Regions from separate parts of the Solibacillus kalamii genome, predicted to be linked through region 2. Evidence: riboswitches for the same ligand, from Rfam matches in the RefSeq annotation. Region 2 holds a riboswitch; each other region holds the start of a gene.
What was found. Region 2 has a riboswitch for thiamine pyrophosphate ahead of tenA (thiaminase II). Riboswitches for the same ligand answer to the same signal wherever they lie in the genome.

Region 1 (7,723 bases), on a different contig from region 2:
TCGAGCTTCCTAAAGGACATTTATGGTGCGGGGCAGGCAGTATTAACGAAAAAGGCGAAGAATTCATGGCAAATATGCCGACAGAAGAAGTTTTCACAGTACCACATAAAGATGGTGTAAACGGGTATGTATCTAGTACAAAGCCATTAAGCTATGGTGGTAATATTATCGATAACTTTAAACTTACATTTGAAAACGGTCGTATCGTTCAAGTAGAGGCAGCACAAGGTGAAGAAGTATTAAAAAATCTTGTTGCTACAGACGAGGGATCACATTATTTAGGAGAAGTGGCGCTTGTTCCATTCCATTCTCCAATTTCACAATCGAATATTTTGTTTTACAATACACTATTCGATGAAAATGCATCAAATCACTTGGCAATTGGCAGCGCCTATGCATTTTGTATCGAAGGCGGCAAGTCAATGTCGTCTGATGAGTTAAAAGCTCACGGTTTAAATGAGAGCATTACACATGTCGACTTCATGATTGGCTCTGAACAGATGAATATTGATGGTGTTACAGCTGATGGGCAAAGCGAGCCAGTTTTCCGTAATGGGAACTGGGCATTTTAACCGCTGTTTTACTTCCGGCTTTACCGATAAATAAAATTTCAAGATGTCGCCATATTTACAGTTTTTTCTACATTAACTAACTAAATTACCCTACAATGTTCCAATTTAATAGGGTATAATTGGTTAATGATTGTTATTACTAAATAGAGAGGAGTTTTTATAATGTTTGATCACCATTATCCGTTCTTATCTGACTACTATACGTTAGTGTTAGGGTTTACGGTTATACTTCTTGTATTCTTATTTATGTTTATTATGTACTTACGTATTGGTTTACAATCACACGACTCTGTTATAGTAGATTCAAAGGCAAATACATTTGCGCCAAACGAAAAATCATTGGATGGTCACCATCATCATTAAATTTTTTTACAACCACTCTATTGAGTGGTTGTTTTTTTGATATTAATACATCACTTCTTCTTTATTTATTTTATTTTTAACTTTATTAGTGCGCATTTGTTTGAATTATCTAAAAAATATTTTACAATAAAACAAGAATCGAAAGGGGTTTGAAGAACAATGTCTGCATTGCAAACGATTTTAGAATTTAACGAAAAATTCGTAGAAGAAAAACAATATGAACAATATGCCACAACGAAGTTTCCAGATAAGAAAATTGTAGTTTTATCTTGTATGGATACACGTTTAGTAGAATTACTACCTAAAGCTATGAACTTGCGCAATGGGGATGTCAAAGTTGTAAAAAGTGCAGGGGCAATCGTAAATCACCCATTCGGCGGGATCATGCGCAGTTTACTTGTAGCCGTTTATGAATTACAGGCAGATGAAGTATATATTATCGGCCACTATGACTGCGGAATGAGTGCAGTTGATCCGAACGTAATGATCGGCCATATGCTTGAACGCGGGGTTAAACAGGAAACGATTGATGTCATCAATTATGCCCGTTTTGATTTAAAAGAATGGTTACGCGGTTTTGGGGATGTTAAAACAAGTGTATTAAAAAGTGTGGATTTAGTCAGAACACATCCGTTAATGCCAAAAGGCGTTCCAGTACATGGTCTTATCATCGATCCTGCAACAGGAAAACTTGATTTAGTAACAGACGGCACAGTTGAACAAAAATAAATAATAAGTAATTAGCGACAGCGCTCAATATAATGAGCACTGCCGCTATTTTTTATAATGAGGCCCCTTTATATTCCCGCTGTAAAATGGCGTACATATAATGATCCACCCATTTTCCGTTTATATATAATAGCTCTCGTAATAACCCTTCTCTTGTAAAGCCCGACTTTTCCAATACACGAATGGAAGCAGAATTTTGCGGGGCGACATATGCCTCAATCCGGTGAATATTTAACGTAATAAAAGCAAATTCCATTACTAGACGTACCGCTTCAGTGACAATTCCTTTACCTGTAAACTTCTCATCCATCGAATAGCCGATAAAACCGCTTGAATAAGGTAAACGTTTAATTGAATAGAGGGAAATATGCCCGATTAACTGACCTGTTGCATTATAAAAAATGCCGAATGAAAATTCCCGGTTTGACTGCAACAAATGTATGCTTTCCAAAATTTTATTGTACTGTACTTGTTCTGTATAAAATTCATCGCGATGTAATGGCTCAAATTCGGACCAATACATTTTATTGTCATTTAATAATTTTGCCAATCCTTTCGCATCGGACGGGGTAAACGTGCGAAGCGAACATTGTTGCCCAATAAGTTGAACCATTGGACCCTCCTTCTTGTGAAATAGCTTGAATAAGCTTTTCATTGAACCACCTACATTTCATTTCAAAGCTTGCTACCGTTTTTTCAACTTTTTCTTTTTTGATTTTACAGGCTTTGGTGTTATATCTATAAATTCCGATTTCTCTTTATGTGCAGTTGTTTTATTACCGCTTTCGAAAATGTTCGTGAGCTTTAATCCGCGCTTTGTAACTTCTTTTTCTATATGGATAACTACTTCTTTTAGTACTTGAACACGTGCATAGTTTTTGTCGTTCCCCGGAATTAAGTGCCAAGGAGCGTTTTCAGAATCAGTTTTTTCAAACATTTCATCGGCTGCCTCACAATATAAATTAAATTTATCACGGTTCCGCCAATCTTCAGCCGTCAATTTCCATGATTTATATGGATCGGCTGCTCTTTCATTAAAACGTTTAAGCTGTTCATCCGAATCGATATGAATCCAAAATTTTATCATTATATAATCTTCATCTGTCAATTGCTTCTCAAAACTATTTATTTCTTCATAAGCACGCTTCCATTCTGCTTCTTCAGCAAAACCCTCTATACGCTCCACCAGCACCCGACCATACCAAGAGCGATCAAAAATCGCAATCTGGCCATGCTGCGGCAGCTTTCTCCAAAAGCGTTGCATATAATGATAGCGCATCTCATGGGGCTGCGGGGCAGAAATTGGCCATACCATTAACCCACGCGGATCGATACGTTCTGTTAAACGCTTAATCGCTCCCCCTTTTCCTGCTGCATCCATTCCTTCAAATGCAATAATAAGGCCAATTTTATTATTAAATAAAAATTGCTGGGCATTTAGCATTTCATATTGCAAAGCTTTCAATTGCTTCTTATAGATTTCTTTCTCCAGTTTTTGCGATAAATCCACATCTTGTAGCTTTTTCAAATAGTGCTGCCTCCCCTATTCCATTTATTATGTATATTTTACTCGAAAGTGTATGCAATTGGTAATTGTTGCGGTTATTTATTTGAATCATTTGATTATTTTATGTCGGCATCCTGTTTTAATAGAACAAAAAAACGCGGGCGCACTTATATATGCACCCACGGTTATAATTTAGTCTTCCAATGTTGTTAAAATGATTGGTTTATCTTTCGTTACAATAATCGAGTGTTCGATCTGGGCAACTAATGATTTATCCGGTGTAATAAATGTCCAGCCGTCACCTGATTCTACGATGTGCTCAGCCTTCGCCGAAATGAACGGCTCTACCGCCAACACCATGCCTTCTTTCATGATTGTCGTATCCCAAGCATCGTAATAGTTCAATACATGGTTTGGTTCTTCGTGTAATGATTTTCCTAAGCCGTGTCCTGTTAAGTTCATAATTACCGTCAACCCGTGATCACGTGCTTCACGCTCTACCGCTTTACCGATCTGATTTAATTTCGAACCTGCTTTAACCTTTGTCATCGCACGGTCAAATGCTGATTTTGCTACAGAGCAAAGTTTTTCTTTATCTTCATAACCTTCACCAACAACAAAAGAAATACCTGTATCTGCAAAGTATCCGTTTAAAGAGCCCGATACATCAATGTTTACGATATCGCCGTCCTGAATAACCTTGTTCCCTGGAATGCCATGTGCAACTTCGTGATTTACTGAAATGCATGTATATCCCGGAAAATCGTATTCGCCTTTAGGACCAGAAACCGCGCCTGCTTCCGCAAACATACGGCCTGCAATTTCATCTAATTCTTTCGTTGTCACGCCAGGTACTGTCGCAGCTTTCATTGCCTCGCGAATTTCAGCACAAATGCGTCCAATTTTTTTAAACGCTTCTATTTCTTCTTGTGTAGTAACAATCATGTGTAACTTCCTTCCTCTTAAACAATGTCTACCCTTAACTATAGCATACTTAATATCGGTTGTAATTGTTCAAGGATTTTAAAATTATTTGGATTTATGATCAAATTAATACGACATTGTACAATAGAAAATAGAAAAAGCTTGCAACGGGAAAATAATCCCTTGCTGCAAGCCTTGAGTTTTCAATTCATTATGGTGTTTGTGCTTTTTTGAGTAAACGGGGTGCAGATGTGAATAATATAACTGCAATAACCGCTGTAATTATTGTAGCAGGTACCATATAAGTACTGTTATAAATTATTGAGTAGATCCACACATTATCATCGCCTGCGTACTCTTTAAAGAACACGACACCTGCGAGCAAGTGCGAAACAAATCTTAAAGCTCCGCCTATTAGAGCTCCTATAACGATATAAATTGCCATTTTTACTTTATTGAGTGATTGTGTTGCCTGTAATAATGGCTTTCTTACAATTGCCGCCAATCCTACTACTGTAAAGGCTAGACCGTAATCTAAAATCGCCTGAAGCCAGTGTACTATGTAAGCGCCGAACATCATTTGCATAACGCCGATCAGCAAGCCTGTTGCAAGTCCTGCTGTTAGTCCCCAACGAATGGCCATTAACATAATCGGTACCATAACAAAGCTGATTGACCCGCCCTGTGCCCACATTTTAAAAGATACTTGGTCCAATACAAGTCCGATGGCAGCAAATATCGCTATCTCCACCATCATCAATAATTTTTTTCTGTCCATAACAATTCCCCTTTCTTTTATCCGATGTAACAAAAGTGAAGAGGGATAGAATGGAACTTTTACTTCTTCTAGGTATTTAGAAAAAGCAAAAAACGATAATCAGGACAAAAGCCTGACTATCGTTTGAACAGTCGGATTCTATCCACATCCCTACGCAAGTGCTAACTTACAGGTTCAAAGAGTCAGTGCAATCCCGTGCACAATCTCAGCCGACTTTCTCGGCACCCCTTGTGGTACATCTAAATTTTTATTGTTTGAACATGCTCATTGTAACGAATATTTCTACAACTTTCAACAACTATTATTTTGAAACGTACTAGAATTACATATAATAGATACGAAGGAGTGATAAATGATGGATCAATCGAAAGGTTTAAGTGCACTAAGCTATTTGAGCTTTTATTTTGCACCGTTTATTTTACCGGTAATTATATTTATCGTTACGAAAGATGAAGCCGTTAAAGGCCATTCTAAAAAAGCTTTTATTTCTCAACTAATTCCAATACTGTTAGGGATTTTGTACATGATTTACTTTTTCACTTCCGTTCTTTCCTGGAATAACACTTTGACAGTGAGCGTGCAGGATTTCTTTATTAGTTCCCATTTTATCGGATTTATTCTTTTAGTCCTTATTACGTTTATTCTGGCGATTTGGAATCTAGTCCAAGCGATTAAAGTTTTACGTTAATGTTTATGATAGCTCCTTCTTTGGGTATATTTTTTATACGAAATGTATTCGTTAAGGAGTGTGTATCATGAAATTAAATAAACTCATTAAAACCGCAATTAAATATGGACCGATCGTGTACCCGATCATTAAAAAAATGATGGATAAAAAATCTGCACCCCAACCAGCAACTACACGACGAACGCCAAAACGTTAATACAGAAAAACACATTTCTCACTAAAACTAGTGTGAAATGTGTTTTTTGTTGTCTTTATTTAATAATAATTTCCGTTTTACTGTAGCCTTCTTTTAACTTTTGGACTTGTAAAATGGCAGGCATTGCTGCTTTTAATTCGGCCACATGGGAGATGACGCCGATTAAGCGGCCTGTTTGCTGAAGATCGATCAAAATATCGATTGCCCGTCTTAACGCCTCCTCATCCAATGTACCGAAGCCTTCATCGATAAACATCGTATCGATATGCACACTTCCTTGAACACTTTGAATAACATCGGCCATTCCTAATGCTAATGAAAGTGAGGCATTGAATTTTTCACCGCCGGACAATGTTTTTACATCCCGCGTTTGTCCTGTATGGCTGTCATATACATCGATACTGAGCCCGCTTTGTGCATTTCCTTCTTTACGACCTGTAGATTTCAGGAAGTATTGACCATTTGACAGGACACGTAAACGTTCATTTGCCGCATGGGTTACTTTTTCCAAATAACCAATTTGCACAAATCGCTCAAATGAAATTTTCGAATCGTTTTGTCCGCGGATTAAATTATAAACATGCTCCACCTGCACCAGTTTCGCTTTATAGCTTTCGATCTGCTGTGCGGATTGGTCAAGTTTTTCGAGGGTTTCCTCACATTGTTCCACATAGGACTGGGTTAATGTAATTTTAGAATACTGTGCCTCGATTTGCTCATTCAGCTCATGAATCTGTTGCTCACTTGCCGTTAAATCAGCCCGTTCTTTTCCTTCAAGCAAAGGTTCTTCCTCGGCAATTTGAACAGATAATGTATGAACATTTTGCTTGTAAGCTTCAACTTCATCCTGAATTTGCTGCTGAACATTTAATGGCAGTAACGCATTCTTATATGTTTCCAAGTCAAAACTTTCTTGCTGCAATGCTGTATCAAACGCTTTTTGCGCTAAAATAGTCTCCTGCTGTTTTTCTGTTACAAGGTTTTGTGCATGTAGATGGTTCACTTCACAAGATTTCTCATCTAATTGGATTTTTTGCATTGCCTCCAGTGCACTTTGAATTGCACTTTTTAAATGGCGGTGTTTTTGCTGCTGGCTTGCCAATTCTTGTGTTACTTCATCCAATGTGGAAAACTGAGGCAATAATGACTGCTCACTTTGCTCAAGCTTCCCTTTTTCTTGTGCATATTGTTTATCAATATCGACTACATATTGCTGCCCTTTTTCAATACGGCCTTGCAGCACTTCTTTACTTTCAATAAGCTGTGCCATCGTTTTCTTTTCAGTGATGAGCTGTGCCTGCTGCTGCTTTTGCTTTGTCAATTGCTCAGTCAGTTCGGCCAATTGCTGTTCATAATGATGTAGTTGTGAAAGCTCAACGTTCAGTAACTCTAGAGCACTTCTTTTCTGTTCCAATGCTGCCTTTTCTACATCCAATTTCGAATTGACCTTGTAAAAACTTTGCATAGCACGGTCGCCTTCTTGACGAAGATGTTCCAGTGCATTTTCATCAATGGTAAACGCTTCGCTATTATGAATGGCTGGATGCTCCCTGCTCCCACATACAGGACATGCTTCCCCATGATGTAATGAAGCCGCTAGAAACGCTGCCTGATTGCTGCGTATTTGCTGCTCCATATTTTGCAGCTTCTGTTGCGCTCCATCGGCAATTTGTTTCTTATCAGCAAGCTGTTTCACTAAAGTTTCTATATTCATTTGTATTGCAGCCACTTCTTTTGCCATTTCAATTTTCCGTGTTAATGCAGCATGTGCTTCATACGTTTCATGGTACGTCACTGTCGCATCTTCCAACTCATTTATAATAGCCTGCTGCTGTTGATGTTTTTCTTTTAAAGAAGCTGCTTCCTTTTGGAGCTTATCAAATAATTGCTTTGCGTTCTTCTGGTTTTCTGTAAGCTTTTCCACCTTTTCCCGCTGCGCATTAATCGATTGATAGATCGGGACAAG
Region 2 (7,723 bases):
GTTCACCAAGCATTTTTAACTCAGATAGTGCACGATGCAGCGATATTCTTTTCGTCTCCATGATGAACCTCCATACAATAAAAATTTAGTAGATTCTACTATAACATAATGTTGCTCTCCATTTCATCTATATAGGGAAATATTAGGGGATAGAGAAAGTGTTTGACGGAAATAAATCCGTTTTCTCGAAACGTGTTAATAATCATTCCCCCCATTCATATACTTTTCTATTGATTATTTTATAGAGGGAGGAGCTTTGTGGAGATTTTCGTAAGACCGGGTGATTCCTTTTGGTATTATAGCCAAGTTTTTAATCTTCCTTTTCAGCTGATTCTTGATTCGAATCGGAATCTGAATGCACAAACCCTGATGCCCAACCAACCCGTTCAGATTCCCGGTTATGTGACAAGTCAGTATACGGTTCAACGGGGAGATACGGTTTGGTCGATTGCACAAAGAATCAATATGCCGATGGATGCGCTTTTTCTGCTCAATCCGGTACTCAATCCATACGTACTTCAGGTTGGTCTACGGTTGCGGTTGCCTGTTCGTGTAACATGGAGAGTTGTGAATGGTGAACAGGATTACGATTATAGGACAATGGTGCAGGATATTCGGTCATTGCAGGCAATCTATCCGTTTATAGCAAATAAGCCGATTGGCAATTCCGTATTGGAAAAAGAAATTCCGGGGCTCACGATTGGGAATGGGCAGAAACGTGTTCATTTTAATGCTTCTTTTCATGCCAATGAGTGGATTACGACATCGGTTGTCATGACATTTCTTAATGATTATTTATTGTCGCTTACGAATAATGGTGCAATACGAGGGCTTTATACATTGCCGTTGTATAATCAGACAAATTTAAATATTGTACCTATGGTAAATCCGGACGGAGTGGATTTAGTGCTGAACGGACCTCCGGAAGATGAAACAATCCGCAATAAGCTTATTGAATGGAATGGCGGCAGTACTGATTTCTCTGGTTGGAAAGCGAATATTAATGGGGTTGATCTGAACGACCAGTTCCCTGCTGAATGGGAACGGGAAAGAGAAAGAAACCCGAAAACGCCTGGGCCGCGGGATTATGGTGGGCAAAGTCCGCTATCGGAACCGGAATCCATTGCAATGGCCGATTTGACAGTAGAGCGGGATTTTGCTCGGGTTTTGGCTTTCCATACACAAGGTCAAGTTATTTATTGGGGATTCATGGGATTGGAACCTCCTGAAACAGAACACCTTGTCAATGAATTTGCGAGGGTAAGCGGATATGAGCCTGTGCAGACAATAGAAAGCTATGCGGGTTACAAAGACTGGTTTATTCAAGATTGGCGCCGCCCCGGATTCACCGTTGAACTGGGGCTTGGAACGAATCCTTTACCAATCAGCCAATTCGGTGAAATTTATGAAGAAGCATTAGGGATTTTTTTAAGTGCATTATATATGTAAATAAAGTCCCCCCGTTACGTCCTTAGAGGTAACGGGGGAACTTTTATGAATCCCTCAAGGTTTCATCAATTTCAAGGATGCTTTGCTTTAGCTCATCTAGTTTGGATTTATTCTGCTCGACAATATCCAAATGCTCCTGTCTTTGCTCTGCATTGGCAAGTGCATTTTCGGTACGTTCCATTGAATTAAAAGCATGTTCCACCGCAAATTCCTCCGGGTGGGACATTGCCTGTTTTACTGCACGTTCTGTTCGTTCAACGGAGTTGGATAATAAAGTAATCGGGTGATTTTGTTTCCAGCTAGGTGTACCTGAACTTTTTTTAGCCACTGTTCCTCATCCTTTCTTGCGAAAATTGACTGATTCACACGTTTAGTATTGGTGGATGCAATGATTCCATACGCGGAAGAAATTCGGAATTGTTAGGAAATGTGTCGATATCAATTTTTATCTTTATAGGGAATAACTGCAGCAAGTACAGCCATACTAAAATTGATTCACTTTTAAACATAGGGAGGCGGAACGAATGGATAAGAAGGGTTTCACAGATCCAAAATCTAAGAAGATCCACCAAAACTGGGCGAGCGACAAGCATCAAAAGTCTCAAATCAAAGGGGAAACAGAGGTAACTCTGCATAACCAGATTTTGAGAATTAATGCGAAGGCGAGACAGTTCTAACCTTTGTCTTGAAGTAAATCAGGCCTTCATTCCAGTACATACTGGAATGAAGGCCATTTACATATCAATACATTTTTCTTTTTCCTTTTTTTGCTTGCTGATGGAGCTCGGTTAGTTCATTCGCAATTTCTTCCTTTACTTTGTTTGGTGCAATTTTCATGTTTTTCGGTGTTTGCGGTAATGATTGTTTATTCGTTCCTTTACTTTTACTATCATCTCTGCCCATTTAAATGCTCCTTTCAATATTGGTTCCTTCTTAATATGGCTTTACAACTTTTTTTCATTACAAAAATTGAGGAAGCCTGAAAAAAGCATAAAACCTCCTATCCTGAGCACATTAAGCCAGTAGGAGGTGATGAAATGAGCAAAAACAGTAAAGAAACGATGAATACGCGAACACATAATCCTTTTTCTACCTATAAAGAATTACACCGAAATACAACAAGTCACAACCGGAATCCGGAAGATAATACAGCGGAATTTGCCGAAGAGTTCGATTCGAAATTAAAAAATAAAAATAATAAAACTAATCATGATAAAAACCAGCAATCCAATAAAAAGTAACGGATAAAGAAAAATGAAAAAGCCTCGCTACATAGAATGTACAAGGCTTTTTCTTATATAGCTGGGCAATAGGTAATGCTAGCCCATATAAACACTTTCACATGTTCCTGCTATAGGCTCATAGAAACAATGCTGTTTAAATTGACCTGTAAATGGTTGATCGTACCAAGTAGGAGGACATGGGCCGGATGGGTTAAAATACCAAAGTGCATATTTCGCCGGATGGTCTCGCCAATAATCCAGCGTCTGTCTTGCTAATCTTCTTTCAGTCTCTCTAGCCCTCTGATAAAACATGTTTCCTTTTTGTACCGCCTCAAAAGAATAGTTATTGCCCTGTACTTGGAAAATAACCTGCTCGATTGTTCTCACATCATTAAAATCCAGGCATGAAGCAACAGCTCGGTTCACAATTACATTTCCGACATACAACATCCCTTGTTTTCCTTCACCTTCAGCCTCAGCCCGCATCATTCGTGCCATCAAATCCACATCGGAATCCCGGTATTTTACTCTTGGCATTTTTTCACCTCACAACTATAGTATGAAACAGTCAACCTGGTTGCGCATATGAATGAATGAAAATGTATAATATTGTTTTTTGTCATGGTTACTTATATATTTCTAACCTATCTTTCCGCATTAATACGGTATATAGTTCATAAATTAGTACATAGGAAAAGGAGGACGGACAATTCAAATTCATGTAGTACAACCGGGAGAATCATTGTGGGCAATCGCACAGGCTTATGGAACAACGGTGCAGAGTTTAGTGGAAGCCAACCAAATTCCGGAGCCGGCCCGGTTAGTGGTCGGGCAAGCATTGGTCGTTCCATTGAAAGGGCAGTATTATATTGTACAGCCAGGGGATAGTTTATGGTCAATTGGTCAACGTTTTCAGGTGAATTATTTAACGCTCGCACAAGCAAATGGCTTGAATCCAGATGCGTTGCTGATGATTGGCACCTCATTGTATATACCGGAACCAACTAAAAGGTCCGCAGAAATTTTGGCATATGTAGAACCAAGAGGCGATGAAATAAGTGATACGCTGCTCGACCAAGTTCGGGAGGCAAGTCCTTATTTAACGTATTTAGCTATTTTCAGTTTTGAAGCAAGACGGGATGGTTCATTAAAAGCGCCTACAATTAACCCATTACCGGAAATTGCTGAACAAAATAATACAGGAATAGCAATGGCAATCACTAATCTCGAGGATTATCAGTTTAGTGCTGAGCTAGCACGTGATATTTTCCAAAGTGTTGCTGTTCAAAATTTACTACTGGACAATATCATTGCTGAAGCAAAGCGTATCGGAAATATTTCGGATATTCATTTTGATTTTGAACGGATTGCACGCGATCAGCGGGAAGCTTATAATAATTTCCTCCGAAGAGCTGTCGAGCGTATGCATGCGGAAGGATATACCGTTTCTACCGCATTGGCTCCAAAAACGAGAGCCGATCAGCCAGGGGAATGGTTTATGGGCCATGACTATAAGGCGCACGGCGAAATAGTGGATTTTGTTATGTTGATGACATATGAATGGGGATATTCTGCTGGACCTCCAATGGCCGTCTCACCGCTGCCGCAAGTCGAACAAGTAGTACAGTATGCATTAACAGAAATTCCTGCAAATAAAATTTTACTTGGGCAAAATTTGTATGGTTACGATTGGACATTACCTTTTGTACAAGGAGGAGATTACGCAGAAGCGATAAGCCCGCAACGTGCAATTGAAGTGGCCAAACGCTACAACGCGGCAATCCAATTTGACTATACAGCACAGGCACCCTACTTTAACTATTATGATGAGCAAGGGCGTTCACATATTGTCTGGTTTGAAGATGCGCGTTCGATTCAGGCGAAGTTCGATTTAGTAAAGCGATTAAATTTGCGCGGAGTCGGCTATTGGAAGCTCGGTCTGCCATTCCCGCAAAATTGGCAGCTCATCGGGGCTAATTTTAATGTAGTGAAGAAATAGCAAAAGGAAAGAAAATCAGATGAAAAAACATCTGACTTTTGATTGTCATCTAAATTAAGAAGGAGATTTTATTGAAGCTGATGAAGTATTAGTAGTAGCTGAATAAAAGGGGGATTATAGATGGGGAATATTCCGGAAATTTTACAAAACTTACGTATCCCAGTGATCGGGGCACCATTGTTTATTATTAGCAATCCGAAATTGGTCATTGAACAATGTAAGGCAGGAATAGTCGGGTCAATGCCTGCGTTAAATGCAAGACCGGCAAGCCAGTTGGATGAATGGTTAGCTGAAATTACAGAGGAGTTGGCCAGCTATAATGCCAAAAATCCGGATCAGCCGGCTGCGCCATTTGCCATTAATCAGATTGTTCATAAAACAAATAAACGTCTGGAACAGGATATGGAGCTCTGTGTGAAATATAAAGTTCCGATTATTATTACTTCACTTGGGGCACGTGAAGAAGTATTTGAGGCAGCACATAGTTATGGAGGTATCGTTTTCCATGATGTCATTAACAATCATTTTGCAAAAAAAGCGATTCAAAAAGGTGCAGACGGCATCATTGCTGTAGCAACAGGCGCAGGCGGTCATGCAGGACAACAGAGTCCATTCGCGCTCGTACAGGAAATTCGTGAATGGTTTGACGGTCCATTAGCTTTATCAGGTTCAATCGCACGAGGGCACTCAGTGTTGGCAGCACAGGCAATGGGGGCTGATTTTGGCTATATCGGCTCACCATTCATCGCGACCGAAGAAGCGTTTGCTCGTCAAGAATATAAACAAATGATTGTTGATAGTACTGCAGAAGATATTGTATACAGCAATTTATTTACAGGAATCCACGGGAATTATTTGAAAGGTTCTATCATGAACGCGGGGATGGACCCGAGGAATTTAAAAGAAAGTGATCCTTCAGCAATGAACTTTAACGATAATACCGCAAAAGCCTGGAAAGATATTTGGGGCAGCGGGCAAGGAATTGGCGCGATTAAAGAGATTACTTCCACAAAACAATATGTCGATAAACTGGCTGAAGAATATGCTCAGGCTTATCATGAACTGACTGGTAAAAGATCGGCAGTAGCCCATTTACAATAGATGTAAGCGCATCATTAGTAACAGAATTTTACTAACGATGCGCTATTTTGGGTATAAGGTATTTAACTATTAATTTCGTAATTTTTTGAATTCACTTGCCCGGTTCGAATTAATTTGTTACACTCTGGGTAATTAAATGCATTTGCGGGGGGACACAGCAGTGTTGAGAAGGTTAAAACCTGACCCTTAGAACCTGACCGTTAATACGGACGTAGGGAGCAAAGTACAAGCTATACATATGTACTTACTTTGGCTCCGCGTATATTTTACGTGGAGTCTTTCTTTTGCAAATACACAAGCATTTGATTTGCGGGGGGACACAGCAGTGTTGAGAAGGTTAAAACCTGACCCTTGGAACCTGGCCGTTAATACGGACGTAGGGAGCAATGAAAAGTGGTACTTACACTTTTTGGGGACGTCTCTCTATATGTTGAGACGTCTTTTTTGTGCTTCCGCCAACAAAAAGGAGGAGTAACAATGGGATTTTGTGAAAAGGTAAGAAAAGAAACGGATTTTTATTGGGAGGCTAGCTTTTATCATCCTTTTGTACAAGGGATTGCAGATGGGAGTCTACCGCTGGAGAAGTTTAAGTTTTATATGCTGCAGGATGCGTATTATTTAAAACATTATACGAAAGTATTAGCTCTTGCAGCTGCAAAAGCGACAACTGATGATGATGTTCAATATTTTCTGCAAACAGCAAAGTTTATCCATGATGCCGAGCTTGAGTTGCATCGTACAACGTTTAAAGAATTAGGTGTGACAGCGGATGATTTGGAACAATTCGAACCAGCACCAGCAGCCTATAACTATGTGAGCCATATGTACAATGCAGTGCATAACGGAGATGTAGCAGAAGCATTTGCGGCAATCCTGCCATGCCCATGGCTGTACCAGGAAATTGGGCAAAGATTAAAAGATGCATGCCCCAATATACCTCTTTATGAACAGTGGATTGCATTATATGCTTCCGAGGAGATGCTTCAAAATATTGAAGTACAAAAATCGATGCTAGATCGATATGCGAAAGAACAACCTGCAAAGCTTAAAGTACTACAGGAGCATTTTAAGAAAAGCTGTTATTACGAATGGATGTTTTGGGAAATGCCTTGGACGAAGCAAAGCTGGGAACAAGGAGTGTATGTAAATGAGTCTGCAAGCAATTTATAATAAACAACCATTAGTTCATTGTATTACCAACTATGTTGTCGCAAATTTTACAGCGAATGGCTTGCTGGCGGTAGGAGCTTCACCAGTAATGGCGGATGCAATAGAAGAAGTGGGTGAAATGGCTGCCCAGGCCAATGCTTTGCTTTTAAATATGGGCACTTTGAATGAACGGACAATAGAGTCGATGAAGAAAGCAGGACTTAGCGCAAACATGCATAATACTCCGGTTGTTCTGGATCCAGTAGGTGTAGGGGCAACGAAGTTTCGAGCTGAGACAGCACAACAATTGCTCGACCTTTTAAAGATTAATGTAATCCGTTGCAATATTGGAGAAATGGCGGCTCTTGCGGGAGTAAATTGGGCGTCTAAAGGTGTGGATAGTGGCAAAGGAGATATCGATGTTGCAGTGACTGCCAAACAGTTGGCTAATAACTATCAATGTATTGTGATCGTAACAGGAGAACAAGATGTTATTACTGATGGGATAAGAGTGGAATTTGTAGAGGGTGGTCATGAAAAGGTGACAAAAATGACGGGGAGTGGCTGCTTGCTTAGTGCCTTATGTGCAGCGGTGCTTGCAAACAGTAAAGAACCGTTTGATGACTTACTGACGCTACTTAATGAATATAAACAGGCAAGTGCCAATTCTGTTGCAACTATAGGAAATTTCCACACAAATTTCTTGAATGAACTAGAAAATTTAGCGGGGGGACGAAAATGATTACATGTACGATAGCAGGATCGGATAGCGGTGGCGGTGCCGGGATTCAAGCCGATTTAA
Region 3 (7,723 bases), on a different contig from region 2:
GTGAAAATGTTATTTCAAACAACTAATGGGAAGGTCGTTTCGACGGCCTTTTTTACATGGCTTTCATTACAGAAAGGAGTGCTAGTGGATGAGTAGAGAAATGGATATTTTACTTAGCTCGATCTGGCCGATTTTAAAAGCAGGACTTCTTGTTACCATTCCGCTATCGCTCATTGCTTTTGCCATTGCATTAGTCATTGCAGTTGTGACGGCATTAGCAAGAATCTCGAACTACCGGGTTTTACGATGGATATTCGGTACTTACGTATGGGTGTTTCGCGGAACACCATTATTAGTGCAATTATTTATAGTGTTCTTCGGTCTACCGAAACTGGGGATTACCCTCGATGCGTGGACAGCGGCAATTATTACATTCTCGCTGAATACGGGGGCCTATGCTTCTGAATCGATTCGAGCTTCGATTTTGGCCATTCCAAAAGGGCAATGGGAGGCAGCAGAATCACTCGGTATGACGTATTGGCAGATGATGCGACGTGTCATTGCACCGCAAACTGTTCGTATTTCATTGCCGCCAGTGGCCAATGATTTTATCGATATGGTAAAAGGGACATCTTTAGTTGCCAGTATCACACTTGCGGATCTATTCATGGTCGGGCAGCAAATCACCGCGCGAACATATGAGCCGCTTATGATTTATTCGCTTTGTGCGGTTATTTATTTAATCTTTATTAGTGTGTTAATGGTCATTCAAGGCCGACTTGAAAAATACGCATCAAAATATATATAAGTCGGGTATCGTGAAGCGCTAGAAGGGAGGGCTTATTATCGTACAATTTCAGCAGATGTCGAAGTTCTTTGGCGAGAACGAGGCATTGAAAAATATTAATTTAACATTTCATGAAGGCGAAACAACGGTTATTTTAGGTCCATCCGGTTCAGGGAAATCAACGCTTTTACGCTGTATCAATCTATTGGAGCGACCTGAAAAAGGCGTTCTGACTGTCGGGAACCAGACAGTTGAACTGAACAAGCCGATTTCTCAGAAAAACTTGCTTTCGATTCGCCAAAATACGGCGATGGTATTCCAAAGCTTCAATCTTTTCCCGCATATGAAAGTGCTTGAAAATGTGATGGAAGGGCCAGTTACCGTTTTGAAGCAGGACAAAGAAATTGCAAGACAAAAAGCACAGCAATTATTGGAGAAGGTTGGCCTGAGTCATAAAACAGACCAGTATCCTTCGCAATTATCCGGCGGGCAGCAGCAGCGTGTCGCCATCGCAAGAGCATTGGCAATGGAGCCGCAATTTTTACTGTTCGATGAGCCGACAAGTGCACTGGATCCAGAACTAGAAGGAGAAGTGCTGAAGGTGCTGAAGGATTTGGCGGAGGAAGGCAAGTCGATGATTATCGTGACGCATAACCTGAATTTTGCGCGCGAAGTGGCAGACCGGATTCTATTTCTGGAAAACGGTGAAATCGGCTATGACGGCGTAACCGAAAACTTCTTTACAGCAAACAACAACGAACGGATTCAACAATTTATAAAATCGATGCAGTTTATCTAATCTAGGGGGATTTAACATGACAACAGAGAAAACAAATGTAGAGAGCTTTGATTTAGACCATACGAAAGTAGTGGCACCATACGTACGACTTGCCGGTACGAAAACAGGAGCAAAAGGCGACGTCGTAACAAAGTATGATATCCGATTCAAACAGCCGAACAAAGCGCATATGGAAATGCCGTCACTACACTCATTAGAGCATTTAATGGCTGACCGTATCCGTAATCATAGTGAAGACGTCGTGGATTTATCGCCAATGGGTTGCCAAACAGGCTTTTACTTGGCATTACTGAACTACAATGACTATGACGGCGTATTAACGATCATTGAAAATACGCTGAAGGATGTATTGAAGGCGGAATCGGTACCCGCATGTAATGAAGTACAATGCGGCTGGGCAGCAAGCCATAGCCTGGAAGGTGCAAAAGCATTGGCTGAGGAATTTTTAGCTGGCCGCGCTGAGTGGCATGTTGTTTTTGGGGAATAATTGATGAAGCAAGTCTTCTGTGAGGATAATCCCGCAGGAGACTTTTTTATTGGAGCAATTGTTTTAAAAGTTCCTGTGAATAGGTTATTAATAAACTAAAGTAACTAAAAGGAGAATTTGAATGAACAATACCTCAACGACTACTTTAACAATGAAAAGAGAATTTAATGTAAAGCCTGAAAAAGTGTTTGACGCATGGTTGAATCCTGTAATGATGAAAAAATGGTTCTTTACATTGGAAGGGACGAACAAGGTTGCACAAAATGACCCAAAAGTAGGGGGCAGTTGGGAAATTGTAGACCACCGGCAAGGTGTGGACTACCGGGCGATCGGGGAGTACGTTGAAATCAATTCGCCTGAAAAAATCGTGTTCACTTTTAAAATGCCGCAATTCAGCGAACTGGAAGATACGATCACAGTGGAGCTGAAAGAGTTGGGACAAGGCAGTGAAATGACGTTCACCCAACTGATCCATGTTGAAAATGAAGAGCAATGGACAGATGCTGACATCGTAAAAGCTCTAGATGAAATGCGAGATGGCACAGAACATGGCTGGAACTTAATGTTCATGGGTCTGAAGGAATTAGTTGAGACCGGCAAAGTGAGCTATCAAGGTTAGGGCGTATAATGAAACACCGGGTAGGGGTCATGACCACCCGGTGATTGAATTTTCGGGGAAGATTTTCTAATAAAAGGTTGGAATTGCTCTACTATATCTTTATTCGGTTCCAGAAGAAGTAGCCGCATCTTCGGAACAACAGCTCATCGCGAAATTTAAACCAAAGGCATCGTCTAGTTAGGAGATGCCTCTAACTTAAAGGGGAAAAGTTCGCGAAAAAGGGTAAAATAGGCTAAATTGAAGTGGTGCAAATTTGAATTAAGAAGGGGGAAAAGTACGATGAAAAGCGCAAAACCATTTTTAATGTTTCAAGGCGGCGTTGCAGAAGAAGCGATGAACTTCTATACATCACTTATCGATGATGCGGAAATTACAAGCATTGTTCACTACGGGGCAAATGAAGGCGGAGACGAAGGAAAAGTCATGCAAGCCACTTTTTCGATAAAAGGTCAGGAATTTATGTGCATTGACAGTAATATTAAGCATGAATTTAATTTCACACCGTCATTCTCTATTTTTATTACGTGTGATACGGAAGAAGAAACCGACCATCTTTATGAAAAATTGCTTGAAGGCGGGCATTCGCTAATGCCAATCGGTAATTACGGTTTCAGTAAGAAGTTCGGCTGGGTAAATGACCGTTACGGCGTATCTTGGCAGATTAATTTACCTAACTAAAAATTGTGCCGGATGTATCGATTGATATACCCGGCGCTTCGTTTTCTAATATAGGGCATAGTTGTTCTAATATATTTTAAAATCTTCTAATAAAAATGAGAATTTCTAATATAAGTGTGAGTTGTGCTAATAAGTCTTTAATATGTTCAAATATCGTCCACAGAAGTTCTAATAACCCCCTGCAAACTTCTAATATCCATCACAAATCTTCTAATAAAAACGGAAGGCTACCGCAAAATGGACGCGCCATCTTATTTAGGAATAAGCCCGTTCTACCAAAAATTCCAAACTGTTCTAATATCATGCGCAGATGTCTAATATCCCGCCAAGAAGTTCTAATAACGACACAAAAATTTCTAATAAAAACCTTCCATTCACCCGGCATTATGATAAAGCATCCCGCCAAACGCCCGGTTTCTCACCATAATCTTCAGCAAGCCATAGCCTAAAAGCGACCCCGCAAAAGAACTCATCATAAATGCCGGGACAAAACCGAACAGCGCCGCTTCCTGACCTAAAAACAAAATGGCGATCGGATAAGTAGCCATCGCACCGAGCAACCCGGTCCCGATTACTTCACCTACTGCCGCAAACGCTAACTTCTTCGTTTTCGCAAATAGAAACGCAGCCAAAAAGGCACCGATCATACTCCCTGGATAAGCAAATATACTGCCTGTCCCCATTAAGTTTCTCAATGTCGATGTAAGGAATGCCTGTAATACCGCATACCATGGACCGAGCAACACCGCCGATACAACATTGGCAAAATGCTGAATCGGAAAAATTTTGGCAAAACCTAAAGGGATGTACACAAAACTGCTGAGAATCGTTGTAAGTGCAGCGATAATCGCTGAATACGTAAGCTTCCTCGTTTTATTCATTTCTACCATCCTTTACAATAAAATTTTGCAACAAAAAAACCACTTTCAACTAAAGAAAGTGGTATCGCAGCCTAAAACAAATAATAAAAAAAGGGGTCGACACTACTTTCCTACGCTAGTATTACCTAGATCAGGTGCAAAGGGTACTTCTCAGCCAAACAGGCGCCCCTAGTAGTTTTCATATTCAATTACGAGCAGATTAACTTCTGCCAATATTAGGTTAATTTCACAGTTATCATAACATGGCCGTTTCATTATGCAAATGCTTTTTTGAAATTTGATTCCTTTGACCGAGAAAAACTACTGCTCATACCCGCCGCCGTAGTTGCCGGGCTGGACTTGCTGCCATGGGTTTGGTGGACCGATGAACGTATTCGGCCTTACCGGTGCAACTGCCTGCGTCCATAAATTTTCGTTCATCCCATATGTGTGGGCCATAATATTTGCTGGTGTCAGCTTGAGGAGGTCGGAACCTAAAATGACTTCAGGTGTCGGTGCGTTGAAAATGGCGAGCAGATGCGTGTTGTTTTGCGTGGCGACTTCGTAATGCCACCACCCTTGAGGAACGTTTGCCACCTGGCCGGGGGTAATCGGAAAATGCATCAGCTGTTTCGTAAACGGATTCAAAATCGAAACAATCGCACTTCCCGCAATACAATAAACAAGTTCCGCCGCATTTTGGTGGTAGTGCGGTTCAATGACATTATTGGCACTCAAATAAATATCAAGCAGCGATATATTATCCAATGTGTTTAACTGGTTGACGCCCATTACATTAATAAAATTTTGCTGGTCTTTTACGAATAACGGGTTTTTATTAAGGTCGAATGTAAACTGGGGCTGCACTGATGTATAATCTTGATTCGGATTCAATAGTTCACCTCTTTTTTATTGTAGTTAAAGTATGCAATAATTTACCGGTGTGTGCCTATTGTCGAAAGTAGCCATCCATCTAAAAATACACATACAACGCATTGATTAATGTGAATATTAAAATAAACAGGGTAGCACCACATACAATAATTTCTGCAAAGTGGACGAACATGACTCTTTCATAACTTAACTCGGCTTTACGAAAACCAAAAAAATCCCCATGACTGATAATATAAATAAACGTACTCACTACCATTAAGGAAGACATTAAAAATGAAATTGTTGGCAAAGAAGTAACGTAGCGCGAGTTGCCTCCTGTTTCCATATAGAGCGGAATATCCAATCTTTTACTTAACACAAAACTGACAATGACCAGGATGTAGATAATAAGCGAAATATTAAACGGATGTTTACGGTAATCGATCAGATCAAGCATCTTTTTTGTCTTCCCTTTATACTCCCAATCCTTATTGTCTTCTACTCTGTCACCTTTCAGCATGTAAATAATACCGGCTATTACAAGCCCCGAAAATAAATACCATTCCAGCATCGTAAAAAACAGCGTCCAGCTATAAAACGGTGCGATCACAAGCGGGAGAATAACGAGTCCAAACACCCATTTATTAACTGGCTGATTAGCAATAAGCCATTCGTTTAAAGCATGCCGTTTATCTTTTGTATGTGCTTTTTCCTGTTCCCGGTAACTGAAGATTTGATTCATTAGAAAAGTGCATCCTACCAGTACTAACCCGATTCCGAAAGTAAGATAAGAAGCTTCCGGATAAATCACGACCCCATCATAATTTAGGATGATCCAGTTCCCGCATAGGGCAGTGATCAATATCCCGGTAAGCATCATATTTGAAGATAAGTTTCTCATCCGTACACCTCCAATTGTTCTATTCTACGTCCATAGGCTGGAAATAGTTTCAAACAAAACAGGAGGCATGTAAATAATTCTAATAACGACCGGCAATGTTCTAATAAACCCAAAAATGTTCTAATATAATTGCGATTTTCTAATATATCACTCAGTTGTTCTAATAACCATCCGACATCTTCAAATAAAGCACTCCGATGTTCTAATATCCCGCCGACATTTTCTAATAACCCTCCCAACTATTCTAATAAAATCAACAAAAAAGCGATCGCACAAAAAGAACCGTCTCCTACTGTGCAGTCGCTTTTTTCATAATAAGCTGCAATATTTCATTGGCGCAAATCGCATCGGCATCGGCTGTATGATGCTTTAGTAGCGGGATGTTATACGTCTCGGCAATGACATTTAAATTATTTCTCGGGCTGTCCAAATATTTTCTTGCAAGCAGTACAGTACAGGCAGCCGGATTTGTCGGGCGAATGCCATTTCGGAAAAACTCCAGCGCAAGAAAGCTGTACCAGTCAAACCCGATATGATGACTGACGATCGGCAAATCACCTAAAAAAGCTTTAAACGCATGAATGACAGGGGAGATCGTTTGTTCATGTTTGACGCGTTCATTAGTAATCCCGTGAATATGCGAATTTTTGATTGGTTTTTCCGGATTCACAAACCGGTGAAAGAGGTCCACCGTTTCACCATGGCGAATTTTTAACGCAGCAATTTCTACGATTTTATCGCCCCTAGCAGCAGAGCCTCCCGTCGTTTCAATATCGACGACGACATATTCGGGTGCGTGATCCAGCAGTTCCACCATCTTCGCAACCTTTAAGCGCGGACTGTACGTTGTCATAAATTTCCTCAAATACTGCGCGGCAAGCTTCGTATTGTAATAGTCGCCATAGCGCGTGCAGGCAATATAGCCGTGCTGTTCGAGTTCATCAATTGCCTCCATTGGATAGCTAGCGGCCAATGCTTCCCGTTTGGCAAAGCTGACAATCGAGCACGTAATCATGATTCGGATGTGCAGCCGTTCAATGTTCATAAACTTCACCTCTTAATTGGAACGTTTGTTCTATAATTGAACCATATATGAAGTAAATAATAAATAAAAAGCTGACCACTACACTTATACTGCACGTTTTATGTAGAGCTTTTTTTCTGTAAATATCACAAACAAGCGGTTGTTAAACAAAAATTTTCTGATTTATGCCATTTTTATGGAATTAGACGTTAGGAAAGTTTTAGTAGCAGGTTTATAAAGGTGTTCCGTATGAACAGAAAATAATTTAATATTCGCAGGAAAATCAAACAAATTTCATAATCTTTTGTACAGTAATTCAATATTCCTATCGATTCCATTTCCAAGAGTGTATTTCTTACAAAATATTTACACAATGATGCCTTCTCTACTGGTCAGTAATGAATTGATAAGACTACATGATAGAGTAGAGCAAGTTCACCTTCCTTCCTTTATTTGGATTTTTATGCCGTAGTTTTCCTTATAAAATCTTGTGAAATACCTAATTTTACCTCTTTAAATCAGCACTAAAACGAAACTTAGGTCTTTTTATGGGATTGTTTGAATGTCTCTTGACGTTGTAAAATGTTAGGCCTATCATTGCTAATAGAATCAATTGATAATGATTATCATTATTGATTGAGGGATGGTTCTAATAAGAAATCAAGCTGTCTTTACATAACTGTAAATGAGAAAGGAAGTGTTGAAGTGAACTTTCAGGAGTTAAGAGGGAAAGTTGCACTTGTGACAGGTGGAGC

Region 1: it holds a riboswitch for thiamine pyrophosphate, as region 2 does, so the genes downstream of both, thiT (energy-coupled thiamine transporter ThiT) here and tenA (thiaminase II) in region 2, are expected to answer to the same signal.
Region 3: it holds a riboswitch for thiamine pyrophosphate, as region 2 does, so the genes downstream of both, thiW (energy coupling factor transporter S component ThiW) here and tenA (thiaminase II) in region 2, are expected to answer to the same signal.

Annotation. Positions count from the first base shown of each region.
Region 1 covers NZ_NHNT01000006.1:41,360-49,082, forward strand. Annotated here, with positions in the region: gene CBM15_RS10260 (aminopeptidase) at 1-572, shown strand, start outside; gene CBM15_RS10265 (hypothetical protein) at 735-935, shown strand; gene CBM15_RS10270 (beta-class carbonic anhydrase) at 1,095-1,664, shown strand; gene CBM15_RS10275 (GNAT family N-acetyltransferase) at 1,717-2,277, opposite strand; gene CBM15_RS10280 (polyphosphate kinase 2 family protein) at 2,350-3,192, opposite strand; gene map (type I methionyl aminopeptidase) at 3,364-4,116, opposite strand; gene thiT (energy-coupled thiamine transporter ThiT) at 4,307-4,873, opposite strand; TPP riboswitch at 5,004-5,112, opposite strand; gene CBM15_RS10295 (magnetosome magnetite crystal formation protein family) at 5,229-5,561, shown strand; gene CBM15_RS19535 (hypothetical protein) at 5,629-5,757, shown strand; gene CBM15_RS10300 (AAA family ATPase) at 5,813-7,723, opposite strand, start outside.
Region 2 covers NZ_NHNT01000002.1:152,274-159,996, forward strand. Annotated here, with positions in the region: gene CBM15_RS04395 (hypothetical protein) at 1-61, opposite strand, end outside; gene CBM15_RS04400 (M14 family metallopeptidase) at 259-1,449, shown strand; gene CBM15_RS04405 (hypothetical protein) at 1,493-1,777, opposite strand; gene CBM15_RS04410 (YpzG family protein) at 1,974-2,126, shown strand; gene CBM15_RS19320 (hypothetical protein) at 2,191-2,352, opposite strand; gene CBM15_RS04415 (hypothetical protein) at 2,487-2,690, shown strand; gene CBM15_RS04420 (cell wall hydrolase) at 2,769-3,209, opposite strand; gene CBM15_RS04425 (glycoside hydrolase family 18 protein) at 3,415-4,671, shown strand; gene CBM15_RS04430 (NAD(P)H-dependent flavin oxidoreductase) at 4,792-5,772, shown strand; TPP riboswitch at 5,909-6,007, shown strand; TPP riboswitch at 6,074-6,172, shown strand; gene tenA (thiaminase II) at 6,250-6,942, shown strand; gene thiM (hydroxyethylthiazole kinase) at 6,920-7,663, shown strand; gene thiD (bifunctional hydroxymethylpyrimidine kinase/phosphomethylpyrimidine kinase) at 7,660-7,723, shown strand, end outside.
Region 3 covers NZ_NHNT01000019.1:5,118-12,840, forward strand. Annotated here, with positions in the region: gene CBM15_RS18515 (transporter substrate-binding domain-containing protein) at 1-26, shown strand, start outside; gene CBM15_RS18520 (amino acid ABC transporter permease) at 89-748, shown strand; gene CBM15_RS18525 (amino acid ABC transporter ATP-binding protein) at 786-1,526, shown strand; gene CBM15_RS18530 (S-ribosylhomocysteine lyase) at 1,543-2,013, shown strand; gene CBM15_RS18535 (SRPBCC family protein) at 2,135-2,632, shown strand; gene CBM15_RS18540 (VOC family protein) at 2,912-3,310, shown strand; gene thiW (energy coupling factor transporter S component ThiW) at 3,685-4,191, opposite strand; TPP riboswitch at 4,282-4,371, opposite strand; gene CBM15_RS18550 (cupin domain-containing protein) at 4,492-5,064, opposite strand; gene CBM15_RS18555 (nucleotidyltransferase) at 5,144-5,944, opposite strand; gene CBM15_RS18560 (3'-5' exonuclease) at 6,234-6,989, opposite strand; gene CBM15_RS18565 (2,3-dihydro-2,3-dihydroxybenzoate dehydrogenase) at 7,674-7,723, shown strand, end outside.